3 regions of the Mesorhizobium sp. M0011 genome follow, and region 2 is predicted to be linked to each of the others. Evidence: riboswitches for the same ligand, from Rfam matches in the RefSeq annotation. Region 2 holds a riboswitch; each other region holds the start of a gene.
What was found. Region 2 has a riboswitch for cobalamin ahead of NKK51_RS16080 (ABC transporter ATP-binding protein). Riboswitches for the same ligand answer to the same signal wherever they lie in the genome.
Positions count from the first base shown of each region.

Region 1: it holds a riboswitch for cobalamin, as region 2 does, so the genes downstream of both, NKK51_RS06895 (DUF1636 family protein) here and NKK51_RS16080 (ABC transporter ATP-binding protein) in region 2, are expected to answer to the same signal.
Region 3: it holds a riboswitch for cobalamin, as region 2 does, so the genes downstream of both, bluB (5,6-dimethylbenzimidazole synthase) here and NKK51_RS16080 (ABC transporter ATP-binding protein) in region 2, are expected to answer to the same signal.

Region 1 is NZ_JAMYVQ010000004.1:272,493-278,765, reverse strand. It holds gene NKK51_RS06910 (NuoB/complex I 20 kDa subunit family protein) at 1-465, opposite strand, end outside; gene NKK51_RS06905 (NADH-quinone oxidoreductase subunit A) at 456-821, opposite strand; gene NKK51_RS06900 (winged helix-turn-helix domain-containing protein) at 1,153-2,352, shown strand; cobalamin riboswitch at 2,383-2,586, shown strand; gene NKK51_RS06895 (DUF1636 family protein) at 2,625-3,053, shown strand; gene cobW (cobalamin biosynthesis protein CobW) at 3,056-4,108, shown strand; gene NKK51_RS06885 (cobaltochelatase subunit CobN) at 4,127-6,273, shown strand, end outside.
Region 2 is NZ_JAMYVQ010000013.1:20,196-26,468, reverse strand. It holds gene NKK51_RS16085 (ABC transporter substrate-binding protein) at 127-1,074, opposite strand; gene NKK51_RS16080 (ABC transporter ATP-binding protein) at 1,120-1,908, opposite strand; cobalamin riboswitch at 2,071-2,277, opposite strand; gene NKK51_RS16075 (AraC family transcriptional regulator) at 2,573-3,406, shown strand; gene NKK51_RS16070 (DSD1 family PLP-dependent enzyme) at 3,411-4,550, opposite strand; gene NKK51_RS16065 (D-arabinono-1,4-lactone oxidase) at 4,550-5,827, opposite strand; gene NKK51_RS16060 (MFS transporter) at 5,840-6,273, opposite strand, start outside.
Region 3 is NZ_JAMYVQ010000001.1:374,258-380,530, forward strand. It holds gene NKK51_RS01760 (pirin family protein) at 1-891, opposite strand, end outside; gene NKK51_RS01765 (DUF2277 domain-containing protein) at 931-1,197, opposite strand; gene NKK51_RS01770 (exodeoxyribonuclease VII small subunit) at 1,309-1,560, opposite strand; gene NKK51_RS01775 (histone deacetylase family protein) at 1,564-2,490, opposite strand; cobalamin riboswitch at 2,612-2,791, shown strand; partial or broken gene bluB (5,6-dimethylbenzimidazole synthase) at 2,903-3,520, shown strand; gene NKK51_RS01785 (hypothetical protein) at 3,643-4,626, opposite strand; gene NKK51_RS01790 (TetR/AcrR family transcriptional regulator) at 4,912-5,520, opposite strand; gene NKK51_RS01795 (MFS transporter) at 5,642-6,273, shown strand, end outside.

The sequences.
Region 1 (6,273 bases), on a different contig from region 2:
GTCGCAGCCGCGCACCACCGAATAGGAATAGTGGTAGTAGCCACCGCCATTGGCGCAGGAGCCCATCGAGATGACGTAACGCGGTTCCGGCATCTGGTCGTAGACCTTGCGCAGCGCCGGCGCCATCTTGTTGGTCAGCGTGCCGGCGACGATCATGATGTCGGACTGGCGCGGGGACGCGCGCGGCGCGACGCCGAACCGCTCCGAATCATAGCGCGGCATCGAGGTGTGGATCATCTCGACCGCGCAGCAAGCGAGGCCGAACGTCATGAACATCAGCGACCCGCTGCGCGCCCAGGTGATGAGCGCCTCGGTCGAAGTGACCAAAAAGCCCTTGTCGGCCAACTCATTGTTGATCTCGAGGAAGAAGGGATCGTCCTCCCCCACCGGCCTGCCGGTGTTGGGGTCGATAATACCCTTGGGCTTCGGCGCGACGAGGGTGCCTGAACTGTCGTTCAATCCCATTCCAGCGCTCCTTTTTTCCATTCATAGGCAAAGCCGATGGTCAGCACCGCCAAAAACACCATCATCGACCAGAAACCGAGCATGCCGATCTTCGAAAACGACACCGCCCACGGAAACAGGAAGGCCACTTCCAGGTCGAAGATGATGAACAGGATCGACACCAGGTAGAAACGGATGTCGAACTTCATGCGCGCGTCGTCGAACGAGTTGAAACCGCACTCATAGGCGGAAAGCTTTTCGGGATCTGGATTGCGGTAGGCCACCAGAAAGGGCGCGGCCAGCAGCGCCAGGCCGACAACCAGCGCCACGCCTATGAACAGGACGATGGGCAGGTATGAGCTCAAGAGTGCGTTCATGCTCGGCTTTCCGTTGGCGCCAATCCACTTTGATTACAGCACCGGACCCTAATGCGGAAGCGTGACAGTTTAACCGCTGAACCGTTTTAAGGGCCTATGCTGCAACGCGGCGAGGGTTAGCGCAGCACTTCCAGCGAAGCAAGTCAAACCTTGTTCAAAACACCGACCTGGACGGCATATCGCGGCAAACTGGTCCGATCCGCTCCTGTTTGATTTCCTGCGCCTATTACTCCACTTTTCTCTCCTGACATGGATGCCGCCAAAACCCTGCTAGCATGGGTTGGAATCAGCCTTTCGACCCTCGGTCAAAACACTTCAAAGTGATGCCTGCATGAAGGAAAAGATCTCGCTCCCCACGGCCCGTCGCATCGCGCTTGCCGCCCAGGGGTTCCTCGATCCCCGCCCGACCGGTACGCCCGACCGCCGGCATTTTGCCCGCACCCTCTCCCGCACCGGCCTGCTGCAGATCGATTCCGTCAGCGCCGTGGTGCGCGCTCATTATATGCCGCTCTATTCGCGCCTTGGCCCCTACCCGTTCTCGCTGCTCGACAACGCGGCCGTGACGCGCAAGCGCACTGTTTTCGAATACTGGGCGCACGAGGCCTCCTTCCTGCCGGTCGAGACATACCCGCTGATGCGCTGGCGCATGCAGCGCGCCGAGCGCGGCGAGGAAATGTATCTGGGGCTCGCCAAATGGGGCCGCGAGCACGCCGGCTACATCGAAGAGATCTACCGCCAGGTCGCCGAGCGCGGCCCGATCGCCGCTTCCGCGCTGGAGGGCCAGAAAGGCTCGGGCGGCTGGTGGGGCTGGAGCCATGCCAAGCACGCCTTCGAATGGCTGTTCTGGGCCGGCCGCATCACCACGGCGCACCGTCGCGGGTTCGAGCGTTTCTATGATCTGCCCGAGCGCGTGCTGCCGCAGGCGGTCCTCGACCTTCCAGTGCCGACGCCTGAGGACGCGCACCGCGAATTGCTGCGCATTTCCGCCCGCGCCCACGGCGTGGCGACTTCAGGCGATTTGCGCGATTATTTCCGGCTGTCGCCCGCCGACATGAAAGGCCGGCTGGAGGAGCTCGTCGAAACAGGCGAGTTGATGCCGGTGCGTGTCGAAGGCTGGGACAAGCCGGCCTATCTTCACCGGGACGCCCGCCAGCCGCGCAAAGTCGAGGCCCGCGCCCTGCTGGCACCCTTCGATCCGGTCGTCTTCGAGCGTTCGCGCACCGAGCGGCTGTTCGACTTCCACTACCGCATCGAGATCTACACGCCGGCCGACAAGCGGCAATACGGCTATTATGTCCTGCCGTTCCTGCTCGGCGACAGGATCGTGGCACGCGTCGACCTCAAGGCCGATCGCCCGGCCAGCATACTGCGCGTCCATGCGGCCTATGCGGAGCCCGGTGCACCGCCTGAAACCGCTGCAGAGCTGTTCGAGGAATTGAAGCAGATGCAGGGCTGGCTCGGTCTCGAACGCATCGAAGTGACGCCTGCCGGGGATTTGGGGCCGGCGCTGGCCGACATCGCCGTGTCGTAAGCTCGCGTTGACACCGCCGCCCGCAAAAGCCTAAATCCGGTTCCAGATGGTCCCTTGCCCGCAACGGCAAGGGCTAAGAGGGAATGCGGTGCGGGGCAAAATCCCAAATCCGCGGCTGTCCCCGCAACTGTAAGCGAAGAGCCAAGGCCGAAAGCCACTGGGGAGTTCCCGGGAAGGCGGCTACCAAGGCGATGACCCGCGAGCCAGGAGACCTGCCGTCTGCGACTTTAGAATCCGATCGCCCGGCGGGTTTCCGGGCAAGGAGCACGATCTTGGACCACGACAGCAGTTTTTCGGCTGGCACAGCGGATATCTCGTCCGGCCATGATGATGCCTTGGCCGGCGTCACCATCATCGTCTGCGCCTCCTGCCGCGATGAGACCGGCGCCGACGCTCATCCCCGCGCCGGCGAATTGCTGGCGGACGACACGCGCCGCGCCGCATCTGGCGACGACATCCGCATCCGCAGCGTCGAATGCCTCGGCAATTGCAAGCGCCGCCTCAGCGCCGCCATCCTGCGCGACGGTTGCTGGAGCTATGTCTTCGGCGACCTGACAGCGACCAGCGGCGCCGACCTCATCACGGGTGCCAAGCTTTTCGCCACCTCGATCGACGGTCTGATCCCGTGGCGTGGCCGTCCCGATAGCCTGAAGCGCGGCCTCGTTGCCCGCATCCCTCCCCTAGACCTGCTGAAGGATTGACCATGACTGCCCCAGATTCGCCTGCGAACCTCTCCCGCGTTCCCTGCACCGTCGTCACCGGCTTCCTCGGCGCCGGCAAGACGACGCTGGTCCGTCACCTCCTGGAAAACGCCGGCGGCAAGCGCATTGCCATCATCGTCAACGAATTCGGCGACATCGGCATCGACGGCGAGATCCTCAAGGGCTGCGGCATAGACACCTGCCCGGAGGAAAATATCGTCGAACTGGCCAATGGCTGCATCTGCTGCACCGTCGCCGACGATTTCGTCCCGGCGCTCGACAAGATCCTCGCGCTGACGCCGAGGGTCGACCACATCCTGATCGAGACTTCGGGCCTGGCGCTGCCCAAGCCGCTGGTCCAGGCCTTTCAATGGCCGAGCGTGAAGAGCCGCGTCACAGTCGACGGCGTCATCGCCGTGGTCGACGGGCCGGCACTGGCCGAAGGCCGCGTCGCCAACGACATGAATGCCTTGCAGGCGCAGCGCGCCGGGGACGAGACGCTCGACCATGACGATCCGGTGGAAGAAGTGTTCGAGGATCAGATCGCCTGCGCCGACCTGATCATCCTGTCGAAGAGCGACCTGATGGACGCCGCCGGCACCGCCCGCGCCAACGCCATCATCAACGAACATTCCGCCCGCGCGGTGAAGATCGTGCCGACGTCGCATGGCAAGGTCGATCCCTCCGTGCTGCTCGGTCTCGGTCTCGCCGTCGAGGACGACATCGAAAACCGCAAGTCCCACCATGACGGCGCATTCGACCATGAGCATGACGACTTCGACACCTTCATCGTCGACATTGCCTCGATCGCCAATCCGGACGAGTTGGCAAAGCGCGTCGCCACCGTCGCCGAAGAAGAGAACGTGCTGCGCGTAAAAGGCTTCGTCGAGGTCGGCGGCAAGCCCATGCGGCTCTTGCTGCAGGCCGTCGGGCCGCGCGTCAATCATTACTATGACCGCGCCTGGACCGCGCAGGACGACCGCCGCTCGCGTCTCGTCGTCATCGGCCTGAAGGGGCTGAACCGCCCGGCGATCGAGCGTATACTCGCCGGCTGATCTCGGACACGGGTTGCGATGCACATCCTCACCACGACATCCGCCTCGCTCGACGACCTCGCCGAGCCGGTCGATCTGCGGCAGGCGCCGGCGGATATCGTGGCCCTGTCCTTCACCGACAGCGACCTCGCCGGACTGGCGGCAGCCTGGAAGGCCGATGCCGGCCGCCTGCCCTCGATGCGGCTGGCTGCCCTGCGTGACCTGCGCCATCCCATGTCCGTCGACCTCTGGGTCGACAGCGTCGCCCGTCACGCCAAGGTCATCCTCGTGCGCATCCTCGGCGGCTACGACTGGTGGCGCTACGGCTGCGACCAGCTTGCCTCGACCGCCCGCGCACACGGCATAAAGCTGGCGCTGCTGCCCGGCGAATGCCGCGACGAGGATCTGCGCCTGATCGAAGCCTCGACGCTGCCGCGCGAGGAGCTCGATGGCCTGCTCGACTATTTCCGCGAGGGCGGCCCGGCGAATATGAGCGCGCTGGTGCGGAGGCTGGCGCGACTGGCGGGACAGGATGCGGCTTTTGCAGAGCCGGTTCCAGTGCCGAAAGCCGGGTTTTATGAGCCAGGACTTGGGGTCGTTGGTGATCCTTCACACCCCCCTCTGTCCTGCCGGACATCTCCCCCGCAAGGGGGGAGATCGGACTTCATCAAAGCCGGCTCTTTTCCCGTTTCATTAGAAGCTGACGCGTCCGCAACCTCGACAATTGGCGAAATCTCCAATGACAGCGCAATCTCCCCCCTTGCGGGGGAGATGTCCGGCAGGACAGAGGGGGGTGTGAAGGAACTCGACGCTGACAACGTCAACGCTCCTATCATCCCCATCCTGTTCTATCGCTCGATGCTATTGGCCGCCGATGTCGCGCCCATCGATGCGCTTTTCCACGCGCTCCGCCAGCGCGGCATCAATCCGGTCCCCATCTTCGTCTCCAGCCTCAAGGACCCCTCATCCCTGGCGTTCGTGGAAACCGCACTCGCCGCGCTCAATCCCGCCGCCATCATCACCGCGACCGCTTTCGCGTCCGGCGCCGAACCCGGCATTGAAACCCTGTTCGACCGCGCCGGCGTACCGGTCTTCCAGGTCATCGTCGCCACCACCCGCCGCGACGTCTGGGAGACCAACCAGCGCGGCCTGGCGCCCGCCGACCTCGCCATGCATGTCGTGCTGCCCGAACTCGACGGCCGCATCCTGGCCGGCGCCATTTCCTTTAAGGGCGAGAGCGAGATCGATCCAGCACTTGGCCACCGCGCCTTTGCCAACCGGCCGGAACCGGATCGTGTGGCGCAAGTGGCTGACCGCGTCGCGGCCTTTATCCGCCTGCAGGAGACAGCCCGCGCCGAACGCAAGCTGGCCATCCTGATGCCGGATTATCCCAGTGCCCCCGGCCGCACCGGCTACGCCGTGGGTTTGGATGTCCCGTCCAGCGTGCTGGCCATGCTGCAGGACCTCAGCGAACAGGGCTATGTCGTTGAGGGGATTCCGCAAACGCCGCGTGAGTTGCTGGCGCGGCTGGGCCAGGGCGGGCATGGCTTGGCCTTGAGGGATTATGTGGAGTTCTCGAAGGCACTGCCGTCTGCAGCAATTGCTGCCGTAGATGCAGCTTGGAAGGCTGAATATGAGATAGGTTTGTGCGAGGCACCCCCCTCTGTCCTGCCGGACATCTCCCCCGCAAGGAGGGAGATCGGCAGTTCCGCCATCGGCGCTCATTCTGCGACGTTCGTAGCTGGCGAAAGCGGCAATGAGAGCTCAATCTCCCCCCTTGCGGGGGAGATGTCCGGCAGGACAGAGGGGGGTGCTCAAGCGCCAACCGCCGCCCACTTCCCCTTCCGCGCTGCCACCTTCGGCAACATCACGGTCGCCCTCGCCCCAGACCGCGGCCGCTCCGTCGACCGCCGCGCCGACTACCACGACCCGACGCTCCCGCCGCGCCATGCGCTGATCGCCTTCGGCCTGTGGCTGCGCAAATCGCTCGGCGTCCATGCGCTCGTCCATGTCGGCGCGCATGGCACGCTGGAGTGGCTGCCGGGCAAGACCGTTGCGCTTTCGGAGAACTGCTTTCCCGAGATCGTCACCGGCGCCATGCCCGTCATCTATCCCTTCATCGTCTCCAACCCCGGCGAAGCGGCGCAGGCCAAGCGGCGCATTGCCGCCGTCACCCTTGGCCACCT
Region 2 (6,273 bases):
AAATGCCGTATGGCGCAAGCCTGGAAATGCGTCGTGTCTGTCAGGACGCGTGCGACGCACTTCCAGGATCTTTTGTTCATGCATGTCGTTGCCCCAAAACCGCTGCGCACTTTTGGGCCACAGGCATCAAAACGCTTCCGGATGCATGGCCTTGGCGATCTTGTCGATCGCTTCGATGTTGGCCGGGCCCGGCGTCAGTTCGGCATAGCGCAGGGCGACGAAGCGCTCGTTCTTGACCGCGTCCGTCTCCTTCATCGCCGGATGCGCCTTCAGGAAATCGAGCAGTTTCCTGTAGCCACCGCCATCCTGGTAATCGAGCAGGATGAGGAATTGCGGATTGCGCGACGCCACCGTTTCCCAGTCCGTATTGCCCCAGCTGGTGTCCATGTCGGCCATGATGTTGTCGCCGCCGGCGGCTGATATCATGGCGCTGGGGATGGCGAATTTGCCTGCGGTGAACGGCTTGTCCTCGCCGGAATCATAGAGGAAGACCCGCGTTCCCTTGGCGTCGCCGACCTTGGCGGTGATGTCGGCGAGCCGCGTCTTCCAGCCGGAGACAAGCTTCTCAGCTTCGGCCTCCTTGCCGAAGATCTTGCCCAGTTTCTCGACATCGCCATAGAGCAGGTCCATCGAGGCGGCAGGGCGGCTCTTGTCGAGATGGACGCAGCTTTCCGTCAGCACCAGCGTCTTGATGCCGTGCGGAGCAAGCGTGTCGGGCGTCACTTCACCACCCGGCTTCATGCCATAATACCAGCCGGCGAAGAAAAAATCGGGCTCGACCGCGACGAGGTTTTCGAGCGTCGGATATTTCGGCGCCAGTTCCGGGATCGAACCCTGCTCGGCCTTGAACTCAGGACCCACCTTGTACCATCCGGTGATGCCGGTCAGGCCGACGATCGACGGCTGCAGTTTCAGCGCGAAAGCCATCTCGGCCATGTTGAGATCCTGGATGACGACGCGCTTCGGCGGCGCATCGAAGGTCAGCGGCTTGCCGCAGCTGTCGACAGTTACCGGGAAGGCCAGGGCTGTCGAGGCCAGCAGCGAGAAGGCAAGCGAAAAAGCAAGGCGTTTCAAGGGTTTGCTCCTGTGGACGGGATGATCGATATGGGACGGCTTCAATCAGGATGGCGGCGCGGCACGGTTCGGAACATCGAACACCGTCAGTTCGCGGTCTTCGGTCGGATGGCGCAGACGCAGCACATCGATGCCGAAAATTTCGCGAATCAGCTTTTGGGTCAGCGCTTCGCGCGGTGCGGCGAGCGCTTGCAGACGGGCATGGTTCATCACCGCCACCCTGGTGGCGAACGGTGCCACCAGCGCCAGATCGTGCAGCACCGCGATCACCGTCATCTCGAAGCCTGCCACGAGGTCGAGCAGTTCGCCGCGGGCGCGCGGGTCGAGATGGTTGGTCGGCTCGTCGAGGAACAGGATCTTTGGCTGCTGGGCGATGGCGCGGGCCAGTTGGGCGCGCTGGCGCTCGCCGCCCGACAGCGAGCCGATGGTGCGGCCAAGCAGCGGCAGCAGGCCGGTCCGGCGCAGCGCATCGACGACAATGTCACGCTCCTCGCTCCTGCGCCGTAGCCGAGCGTGCGGGACCCGGCCCAGCTCGACATAGTCGATCACCGCCAGCCGCGGATCGGGCTGGTCGGCCTGGCCGACAACGGCGATATGCAGCGCCCGCTCGGCGGCGGAAATCCCGTCCAGCCGGCGCCCGCCGAGGTTCACCTCGCCGGAGCTCGGCCGCAGCATGCCCGACAGCATGCGCAGCAGCGTCGTCTTGCCCGCGCCGTTGGGACCGATGATGGCTAGGCGATCGCCAGCGGCCACCGAGAAGCTGACCGCCTGGACCAGATCCCGCCCATTGGCCATGGCGCAGAGGTCATGTGCTTCGAGAAGCGCTACGGTCATCGGCTGCCCGCCAGATTGCCGGGATGGCAAAGCGTGCACACGATGATGCGATGATCGATAGACCCGTCCAACTTTCCGTCACTTTCCAAAACTGGCGACGGAAGGAAGCTGGCGAAGCGGCCGACAAGACCGGGATTCGCGTTTCCTCCCGGCACACCCCGTCCGGTCAACTCAGTGATGGCAGGTCTCCTGGCTCGCGGGTCGTTGCGCCATCCTGCCTTCCCAGCCTTGCCGGCCAGTGGCATTCACGGATTTTGCTCGCCGCTTACAGTTGCGGGGGCAGCCACGGCCTCGACCCCTGGGGATCTCACCGTGTTCCCTTTTCACCCCTCGCCTTTCGACTCGGGGACCATCACCGCTTCAGCGTAGATTTCCCCCAATCGCTTCGCAATGGATTTCTCGGACGGAGTGGTGGGCCGGCTAGGGGAAACATGCATTTCACGCTCTCGATATGTAATAACATTACGCATTTAGAGGATGCCGCCTGGCGCTGTCAAGCGAAGCCTGCCGAATTTGGCTCGTCGGCGGCAAGGGGCGCTCGACCGCTGTGCCATATCGGTGTGCGACTGTGACGGGATCGGTTCGATTGCGCGGGATGCGCAATTTCGATCAAACTGGCCGCGCCAGGAAACGGCAGGATGATCTGGCCAATGCGAGGAGCAAAATGAACCCGACCGAGAAAGCGCTGTGGTTCGTCGAAAGTCATCTGCCGGAGGCGATCTCGCTTGACGATATCGCGCAAAGCAGCGGCGTGTCGCGTTTTCATGTGACGCGGGCTTTCGGCGCTGCCACGGGCCGCTCGGTGATGGGCTACATGCGCTCACGCCGGCTCACCGAGGCGGCGCGCAAGCTGGCCGGCGGGGCGCCCGACATTCTCTCCGTCGCGCTCGACGCCGGCTACAACTCGCATGAGGCGTTCACCCGTGCCTTCCGCGATCAGTTCGGCACCACGCCGGAACTGGTGCGCGCGCAAGGCACACTCGACAAGCTCGACCTCGTGGAGCCGATCCTGATGGACCAGTCCTTCCTCACCAATCTCGAACCACCGCGTTTCGAGACCAGCCGGCCGTTCCTGATCGCCGGCCTCGGCGAACGCTACAGCTGCGAAACCAGCGCCGCCATTCCGATGCAATGGCAGCGCTTCGGCCCCTATATCGGCAACATTCCGGGCGAGGCCGGCGACGTCGCCTATGGCGTCTGCGTCAACGGCGACGATGCCGGCAATTTCGACTACATCGCCGGCGTCGAAGTGTCTGATTTTTCCGACCTGCCCAAGGAATTCAGCCGGGTGCGGGTGCCGGCGCAGAAATATGCGGTCTTTGCCCACCGCGAACACATCTCGACCATCCGCCGCACGGTCAATACGATCTGGAACAAATGGCTGCCGGCTTCCGGCCACGAGATATCGGATGCGCCGGAATTCGAACGCTACGGCCCTGAGTTCGACCCACGCAGCGGCAATGGCGGGCTGGAGATCTGGATACCGGTGAAGGCGTAGTCGGTCAGGCCATCGGCAGCGCCGGCCAGCGATCGACTATCCCGCCGCCGGAAAACACAGCGATCGACCCGAACTGCTGCAGCACGGCTTCGCTCTGCGTCGGCCTTAGAAACGCGTAGTCGCCGGGCTTTGCGGTCGCGTCGGCGGGCAAGCCCATGAATTGCTGGTTGGAGGACAGGCCGAGCAGCCCGTTCGCCTTCATGCCTTCGGGGAAGACGGGCTCGGCCATCCACTTGCCGCCATAGAGATAGCAGCCCTTGCGCGGGAAGCGGCCGAGCGCCTGCAGCAGGCGGGTGACGGCCGGCGGGCCAGGCAGCATCGGCTCGACCATTTTCAAGATCGGCGTGGCGATGAAGGCCGCCGGCTGGAAGCCGTCGAGGCCTGGCGTATCGAAATCACTGGGCAGCACGAAGGCCGAGCCCATCGAGACCTCGTTGGCCATGCCGCCATGATGAAGCAGCGCGGTCTTGCTGCCGCCGATGTTCAGGATACGGCGCTGGTCGGCGCCGAGACAGGCGACGAACGCCGAGGCCTCCGCCGACGCCTTGGCCAATGCCTTTGCCGGTCCGCCGAAAAGGCCGGGAATGAGCGGCGCATGCGCCTCGTAGGCCATGACGCCTTCGCAATGCAGCCGGGCCGGCAACGCGCTCAACGCCTTCGACAAGGCCTCAGGATTGGCGAACCCGCCGCGATGCAGCCCGACATCGATCTCGAAAGCGATGCGCAGGCCGATGCCGAGTTCGCCAGCGAGGGCGCCATATTCCGCCAGTCTCTCCTCGCTGTCGATCAGCCAGCAGACACGCGACCAGTCGACCACGCCCCTCGAAAGCACAGCCCTTGCCGCATCGACAGGCATCGGCTTGCCATACAGCAGATCGGCATCCGGAAACGCCTTCAGCACCGCCTCGCTGATCGGCGGATGGAAGGTCATGAAGCGCTCACTGCCGAGCGCCTTGCCGATATGCGCAAGCAGCGGCAGGCAGGCGAGCGATTTGTCGACCAGCCGCACGGCCAGGCCGGGATCCAGTCTCTCCTTTACCAGGGCAATGTTGCCGTCCAGCCGGTCGCGATCGAGCAGCAGGCAGGGCTGGAAGATGCCGGCTTCCTTCAGCGCATCGGACAGGGTGGAAAAATAGGTGCTCATCATTCGATGCCGAACAGGCCGGCCATATAGGGCGTGACGAAGCGGTTTTGCGGATCGACGTCGCGGCGCACCGCCATGGCATCGTCCCAGCGCGGGTAGAGCTTTTTCAGATCCGCCGCTTTCAGGCTGTGCATCTTGCCCCAATGCGGCCGGCCGCCATATCTGCGGAAGATCGGCTCTGCCGCCCGCATGAACGGCAACGGATCGTTCGCTGCATCATGGTGGATGGCGATGGAGCAGGTCAGCCTGTTGTAGAATGGCGAAAGCCAGAACTGGTCCGGCGCGACCGAGCGCACCTCCATCGGGAAATAGACCTCGGGAAAACGCTTCTCGGTCAGCTCGATGATCTCGGCCAGCGCCTTCGGCCCTTCCTCGAACGGCAAATGATATTCCATCTCGTTGAACTTGGTCTGCCGGTCGCTGGCATAGACGTTGAGCCAGTCCTGCACGTAGTCCTCGGCCGGCAATTTGGCGATGGCGCCCAGGATCAGACGGCCACGCAGCGATGGCAGCCAGGCAAGTGAGGTGCGCAGCCTGCGCAGTGTCCTCAAACCCGCCTCGTCCTCTTCCGGCGGCCGTGTGGTGGGTGCGGCGTCGCTGAAATCGCTGGCGATGAACTGCGCATAGCCGGAAAACGGAATATAGTAGAATTCGGCCGAGCGATGCGCGGCCATCATTGCCTCGAAATCGCGCAGCATCTCGGTGATCGGCAGCACCCATTTGCGGCGGCGCAACCGGTAGGTCGCGATGTTGTTCAGCGTCACTTCGGTGAGCACGCCGAAAGCGCCGAGCGCGACACCGATGGCATGGATCATGTCCTGATCCCCTGCCCGCTTGAAGTCGCGGAGCTTGCCAAGCCCGTCGACGATCTGCACCGTCTCCAGTTGCGTGTGATAGGCGCCGAGCGTCGGTCCCGAGCCGTGCGTGGCTGTGCCCAGCGCGCCGCCGATCGCCTGGCGGTCGATATCGCCCATGTTGGGCAGGCCCTGGCCAATACCTTGCAGGATGCCCATCAGCGCGCCGAGCCGGGTTCCTGCCCGCACCCGCGCCTGATGTTTTTGCGCGTCGTGCGAGACCAGCCCTTCCAGTCTCTCCAGGGACAGGATCGTGCCCTGCGATTTCACCAGCGGCGTGAAGGAATGACCGGCGCCGGCGACGCGCACCGGGCCAGGCGCGGTCCGGACGAGATCACCGAGCTCACCGGCATCGCCGGGGCTGGCGATCAGCTTGGGCTCGGCACTTACAAAGCCCGACCAGTTGCTCCAAATGTTTGACATCCCACTCCCCGCTCAGGCAACCGCACGACGGCGACGTGACACAAGGACGAAGAGACCGAGCAGCGCCACGCTGGCCACCGCACTGGCGGCGGCGAATTCCGGCACCGGCCGGAAATCCTTGCCATCAATGAGCAGCGACGCCGCGATGGGTCCGATTGCCAGGCCGAAAAGTTGGGCTGCCGGCACCAGCAGCACGGCGGTGCGTGTCTCGTCGGCGGTGATCGCCAGACGGATCTGGTAGGGCACGATGAACAGCAGGATAAAGCCCATGGCCAGGGCAGCGACCCAGAACGTCGTCAGGCCGGGGCTACTGGCAAGAACCAGGGAACTGACAAGCGCGACGACGCCGATCGCCGCGATGGCAAGGCGATAATCGATGCGCGCCTCGAACGCGGTCGCCGTCATCGCCCCCAGGACCTGCACCGCGAGGCTGGCCGAGACGATCA
Region 3 (6,273 bases), on a different contig from region 2:
CTCGTCTCCGGGAACGATGTCGAAGCGGCCCGTCTTCCATTCCTCTTTCGCCTGTTCGATGCGCTCCTTGGACGACGAGACGAAATTCCACCAGATGTAACGCTTCGAACCAAGAGAGGCGCCGCCGAATAGCATGAAATGCGCCCCGGTCTGCGACGACACGACGATCTCGTCACCGGGACGGAACACCAGCAGCCGTTCGGCTGGGAATACATCACCCGAAATTGAGACCTCGCCTTCCAGCGTATAGATGGCGCGTTCTTCCGCATCAGCAGGGATTTTCACGCTGGCGCCGGGCGCCAGGCGCAGGTCGGCGTAGAGCGTCTCCGTGTCGGCCCTGACCGGGGACCGCAGTCCCTGGAAATCGCCGATGATGAGGCGCCCGTTGACGCCTTCGGCTTCGATCTCGGGAAGCCGAAGCGCTGCGGTATTCTCGAAAACCGGAGCCACCTCTTCCTTGTCGTCCGGCAGAGCCAGCCATGTCTGCAGGCCGGATACCGACATCGGCGCGCCACGCAGTTCCTCCGGCGTACGCTCCGAATGGACGATGCCGCGGCCGGCGGTCATCAAATTCACGTCGCCGGGCTGAATGACCATTTCGGTGCCGAGTGAATCGCGGTGCCGGATCTTGCCGTCGAACAGATAGGTGACCGTCGACAGGCCGATATGCGGATGCGGACGGACATCCAGTGCCTGACCGGCGCGCAGGATCGCGGGACCCATGCGGTCGAAGAAGATGAACGGCCCCACCAGCCGCCTTTTTGCCGTCGGCAGGGCACGGCGCACCTGAAAACCGCCGATATCCTTGGCGTTGGGTATGACCATCAATTCGATCTGATCGCTGGCGAAGGCATCGCCTGCCTCAGGGTCTTTCCCGGGGAAGAAGCTCATGGACTCTCCTTGTCGGTGGTCGAAGGCCGCCTGGCCGCATCAGGCAAAGCGGATCGCCGCCTTTGCCCGCAGCTTGGCCGCCACCTCTTCGCGATTACGCGGATGCTGGTGGGTTTCCAGGGAATCGAGCAGTTCGCGCGCCGAGGCGGCGATGGCTTCGACGGCATGGTCGAAGGCGTGCTGGTTCTGCTTCGAGGGTCGCGTGGTTCCGCTCAGCTTGCGGACGAACTGAAGAGCCGCGTCGCGCACCTCGTCATTGGTTGCCGGCGGATCAAAATTGAACAGGGTCTTGATGTTTCTGCACATCGCTTCCGTATCTCCTCTTGTCCTTGAGCTGTTTCAATCGGAACGAGTTATATCCTCGATCATGATCATGTCCAAAAACCGGTGAGGCGAGGCCATCGTTCGGACCGAGCCTCAATCCGCGTCGAGTGGCTCCGTTCCAACCGGCTTGCCGTCGCGCGACAGCCTGATCTTCTCGACCTTGTCCTCGGCGGCCTTCAGCAGCCGGTCGCAATGCGCCTTCAGCGCCTCACCACGCTCATAGATCTTGATCGACTGGTCGAGCGGCACGTCGCCACGCTCCAGATCATCGACGATCTTCTCCAGCGCATCGAGTGCCTGCTCGAAGCTCATCGCCTTGACGTCTTCGTTGGTCTCATCGGCCATCATTCATCCTTTCATCAGTCGCCCGACATGGGCGGCGACCGAAAATGCCAATCCCTGCAGATCGTAGCCGCCCTCGAGCAGGCTGACGAGCCGGTTGCCGCTGTGGCGTGCCGCGCGCTGCATCAGCTGGCCGGTCGCCCAGTCGAAATCATCCTCGGTCAGATTGATCTCGGCCAGCGGATCGCGGTGGTGCGCGTCGAACCCCGCCGAAATGATGATCAGGTCGGGCGCGAAATTGTCGAGCGCGGGCAGGACGCGCGACAGGAAGGCATCGCGAAACACTTCGCTGCCGGTCTGCGGCGCCAGCGGTGCGTTGACGATGTTGCCGGCGCCCGTTTCGGTCTTCGCTCCGGTGCCGGGATAAAGCGGCATCTGGTGTGTCGAGCAATAGAGCACCGACGGATCGTCCCAGAAAATATCCTGCGTGCCATTGCCGTGATGCACGTCCCAGTCGACGACGGCAACGCGCTCGACACCGTGTTTCTTCTGCGCATAACGCGCCGCGATCGCCGCCGTGTTGAACAGGCAAAAGCCCATCGCCGTGGTCTTTTCGGCATGATGGCCGGGCGGCCGGGCGGCGACGAAGACGTTGTCGGCGCGGCCCGAAAAGACATCATCGACGGCGGCGTTGGCGGCGCCGATCGCGGTGATCGCCGCTTGCCAGCTCTTCGGGCTGGCAGTGGTGTCGGCATCGATGCGGGCAATCCCCTCGTCGGGGATGGCGGCGCGCACGCGGGCGACGAAATCGGCGGGATGCGCGTAGAGGATGGTGGCCTCGTCGCCTTCCGGCGCCTGAATACGATCGAGCCCGGCAAAGGCTTCGTCGTCGAGCACGCGCTCGATGGCGCGTAAGCGGTCGGGCCGCTCGGGATGTCCGGGCGGCGTGAGATGCTCGAGGAAGATCGGATGGGTGTAGAGACGGGTGGTCATCGTCCTAATCTAGTGACCCGGATCGACAAAGGCCATGCACGGGCGGCCGATGACTGGGGAAAATCGCGACTGCGTCCATTCGCGTCGCCGCAGGCATTGGCCCCGCGGGCGCTTCGGCGTAAGGTCCCTGGTACTGCCTGGTGCCCGCCGCAAGCGGGAGAATCGGGAACACGGTTGAATTCCGTGGCGTGCCCAACGCTGTGAGGGGGACCGCGCCGGTAAATGCCACTGTCGATGACGGGAAGGCACCGGACGCGGGTTGATCCCGAGCCAGAAGACCGGCCTGGCAGGCATTGTCATCCGCGTGGTCAGGCGGATGGCATCAGAGCGACGTGCGTCTACTTGGACGCACAAAGTACGCTCTGTCAGTTTTGAATCTGCAATCGCAAGGGGACAAGCGATGCCGGAACACATGACCGCTGCCATTGACGATGGATTTGACCAGAATGCGCGCGATGCGGTCTACCGCGCCATGTTCACGCGGCGTGACGTGCGCAGCCATTTCCTGCCCACCGCGATCGATGACGACGTGCTGGCACGGCTGCTGCTTGCCGCCCATCACGCGCCATCGGTCGGCTTCATGCAGCCATGGAATTTCATTGTCATTCGCGATGTCAAACGACGGGCGGAGGTGCGCGACCTGTTCCTGGCCGCGCGAGAACAGGAACTGCCGGCGATCGAGGCGGAAAAACAGGCGCTGTACCGCAAGCTCAAGCTGGAAGGCATCTGCGAGAGCGCGCTCAACATCTGCATCACCTGCGACCGGCAGCGCTCGAAGGGTTCGCCGCTGGGACGCTGGCACAATCCGGAGATGGATCTCTACAGCACCGTCTGCGCGGTGCAGAATTTCTGGCTGGCCGCGCGTGCCGAGGGCGTTGGCGTCGGCTGGGTGAGCATCATCGAGGCTGAGGCGCTGAAGCGGCTGTTGGCCATTCCGGATCACGTAACGCCGGTCGCCTATCTCTGCGTCGGCCGTGTTTCCGAGTTCGCTCCCAAACCGGACCTTGAAACGCATGGCTGGGGACGGCGGCTGCCGCTGCCGGAGCTGATCATGAGCGAGACCTTTTCCGGGCAAGGCGAGACACAGCTCAAATCCACCGTGGCGCGCCTCAACACCGTTCCTGCCTCACCAGACACCATCCGCCCAGCCGATCAGGGTGTGGCGCCGGCCGTAGCCCAGCGCGAACCGCCGAAGGAGGCCAGCGCCTTGTCCTTGAGCTCCCTGAACTTCGACGATGCCTCGGCCAGCCGGGCGTCCCAGGCCGGATCGGGCACCTGGCCCGCGATGGTCTTGAAATAGACCTGCATCAGGCAGGCGATGGCGAAAGGCTCGATGAACGCCGCCTTGAATGCCCAGGCGAAGACGATGGCGAGCACAAAAGCCCAGCCGGCGAGCTGGCCAGGCATCAGGAACAGAATCGCACCGGCAGGTGCCAGCATCATCAGAAAGATGATGAACGACATGCCCCACATGATGACCGCCAGCCAGACGGCGTTCTTGACCATGACCTTGCCGTTCTGAGCATAGAGCACTACGCCTTGGCGCGCCGTCTCGAAGGGCGAGGCTGAATTGATGCGGATGTTGTAGCCGAGGATGATCTCGTCGACATAGGTCAGCGACAGGCGGATCACCGTGTTGATGAAGGAGACCAGGCCGCTCAGGCCTGGTATCGGCAGGAAGGCGGCGATACCGCCGAGCAGGCCGGTGATGGCACGGATGGCACCCTTGACGAGTCGGTCGACGACGAAAAGGATGTTGGCTTCGGCAAAACGCTGGGTGACGACATCCCTGGCGTAGGCGATCTGGTCCTGACCGCCGGGAATGTCGCGGCCGTCGATCAGATGAACCATGACGGCGATGTGGCCGGCCTTGACGACATAGAGGATGTATTCGCGGATCCAGTAGACGGCGATCGAGACGACGCCGAAACCGACCACGCCGCCCCACAGGGCAAACGACAGCGGCCCGTCGGGATCGGTGGAGATATGGCCGACGCCATAGCCGACAGAGGCACCGGTGCCGGTCGCCACGATGTAGGCCAGCGTGATGCCGAAATAGACGATCATGCGAAAAACGATGAACGGCCAGGTCCGCATCATGATGGACACCGACCGGCCGATCTCAAAATCCCACATGTGCCCCGAATCTCCGCCTCAGAGATGGTGGAAGAGGATGGACTCAACCCGGCGATTGTCAATTGCCGGCCCTGACGCCAAAGGGCGACGAATTCGGGGTAACGGGTTGGTTCGGAGCCCGCCAGCGCGTTGGCTGACGGAGCATCAAACGAAAAACCCGCCTGTGCGGCCGGTCACTGGCGCAAATCAGCACCATGGACGAATATATACCTTAGCTGAGGGCACGGTGTCAAGAAAAAATTCCTATCGTGAACAGCTGCCGGCACGAAAGCTCTGGTGGGAACTTCAATTCGACTGCGGATCCGGCTTCCTGAGCAGGCCTTCGAGCAGTTGCTTGAACGCCGTCACCACCTTCTTCGACGTCGTTTCGGGGTCGTTCGAATTGGCGATCCGTTGCGCCGCCTGGCTGCTCGCTCCGATGATCAGTCGCGAGGCGGTCTCGGGGTCGAGGCTGGAGACAACGACCCCCTCCTCCTGCAGCGCGGTCAGATGGTCGGTCATTGAAGCGATGCACGCACTGGCATTCGGCCATTGCGCTGGATCCCCCAGCACGGCCGGGCCATCGCGGAACATGATGCGCTGGATTTCCGGCTCCAGCGCCATCTCGATATAGGTCGAGCACTCGTCGACGAAATGTTGCCAGCGGGTCGGTGCTCTCGACGCGACCTCATTGATGCGCGCCGCCATCTCGCCGTCAATCTGGGCTATGACCGCCTGCAGCAGCCCCTTCTTGTCGCCGAAATGATGATAGAGCGCGCCGCGCGTCAGCCCGGCCGAAGCGGTGAAATCATCCATCGAGGCTGCTGCATAGCCTGTTGTGCCGAAGGCATGACGGGCCGCCGCGATAAGCTTTGCGCGCGTCTCGGCGATCATCTCCTTGCGGGGTCTGTGCATGTGTCCTGGACCTATTCACATACGCTTCGTATGCTAATTGACATACGCGGCGTATGCTCTATCTAATAATCATACGCTCCGTATGTAATTGTCCAATCGTCCTTTGTCGAGGAACCAACCGATGCAAAATCCCTATGCGGAAATCTTTCGTGCCCCCGGCGCCAAGGGCTTTGCGGCCGCCGGCTTCCTAGCGCGCCTGCCGATCGCCATGGCGCCCATCGGCATCGTGGCGATGCTGTCGCAGGCGCGCGGCGAATACTGGCTGGCTGGAGCCGTCTCGGCGACATACGCGCTGGCCAACGCCTTCGTCGCGCCGCAAATATCGAGACTGGTGGACCGCCTGGGCCAGACACGAATCGTCGTGCCCACCACTATCATCGCGGTGCTGGCTTTCGCCGTCCTCATAGCGGCGGCCAACCAGGACTGGCCGGTGTGGACGCTGTTCGTGTCGGCACTCCTGGCCGCCGCCATGCCAAGCATACCTGCGATGGTGCGGGCGCGCTGGACAGAGATTTTCCGAGGACGACCGCAGATGAACACCGCATTCGCCTTCGAGTCCGTGGCCGATGAACTGGTCTATATCGCCGGGGCATCGTTATCGGTCGGCCTGAGTGCCGCCCTATTCCCGGAAGCCGGCGTTCTGGTGAGCACATTATTTCTCGCATTCGGATCAGCGGCCTTCATCCTGCAACGCTCGACCGAGCCCCAGGTGCGGCCGGTCGACCATAACTCAAGCGGCTCGGCGATCCGCCT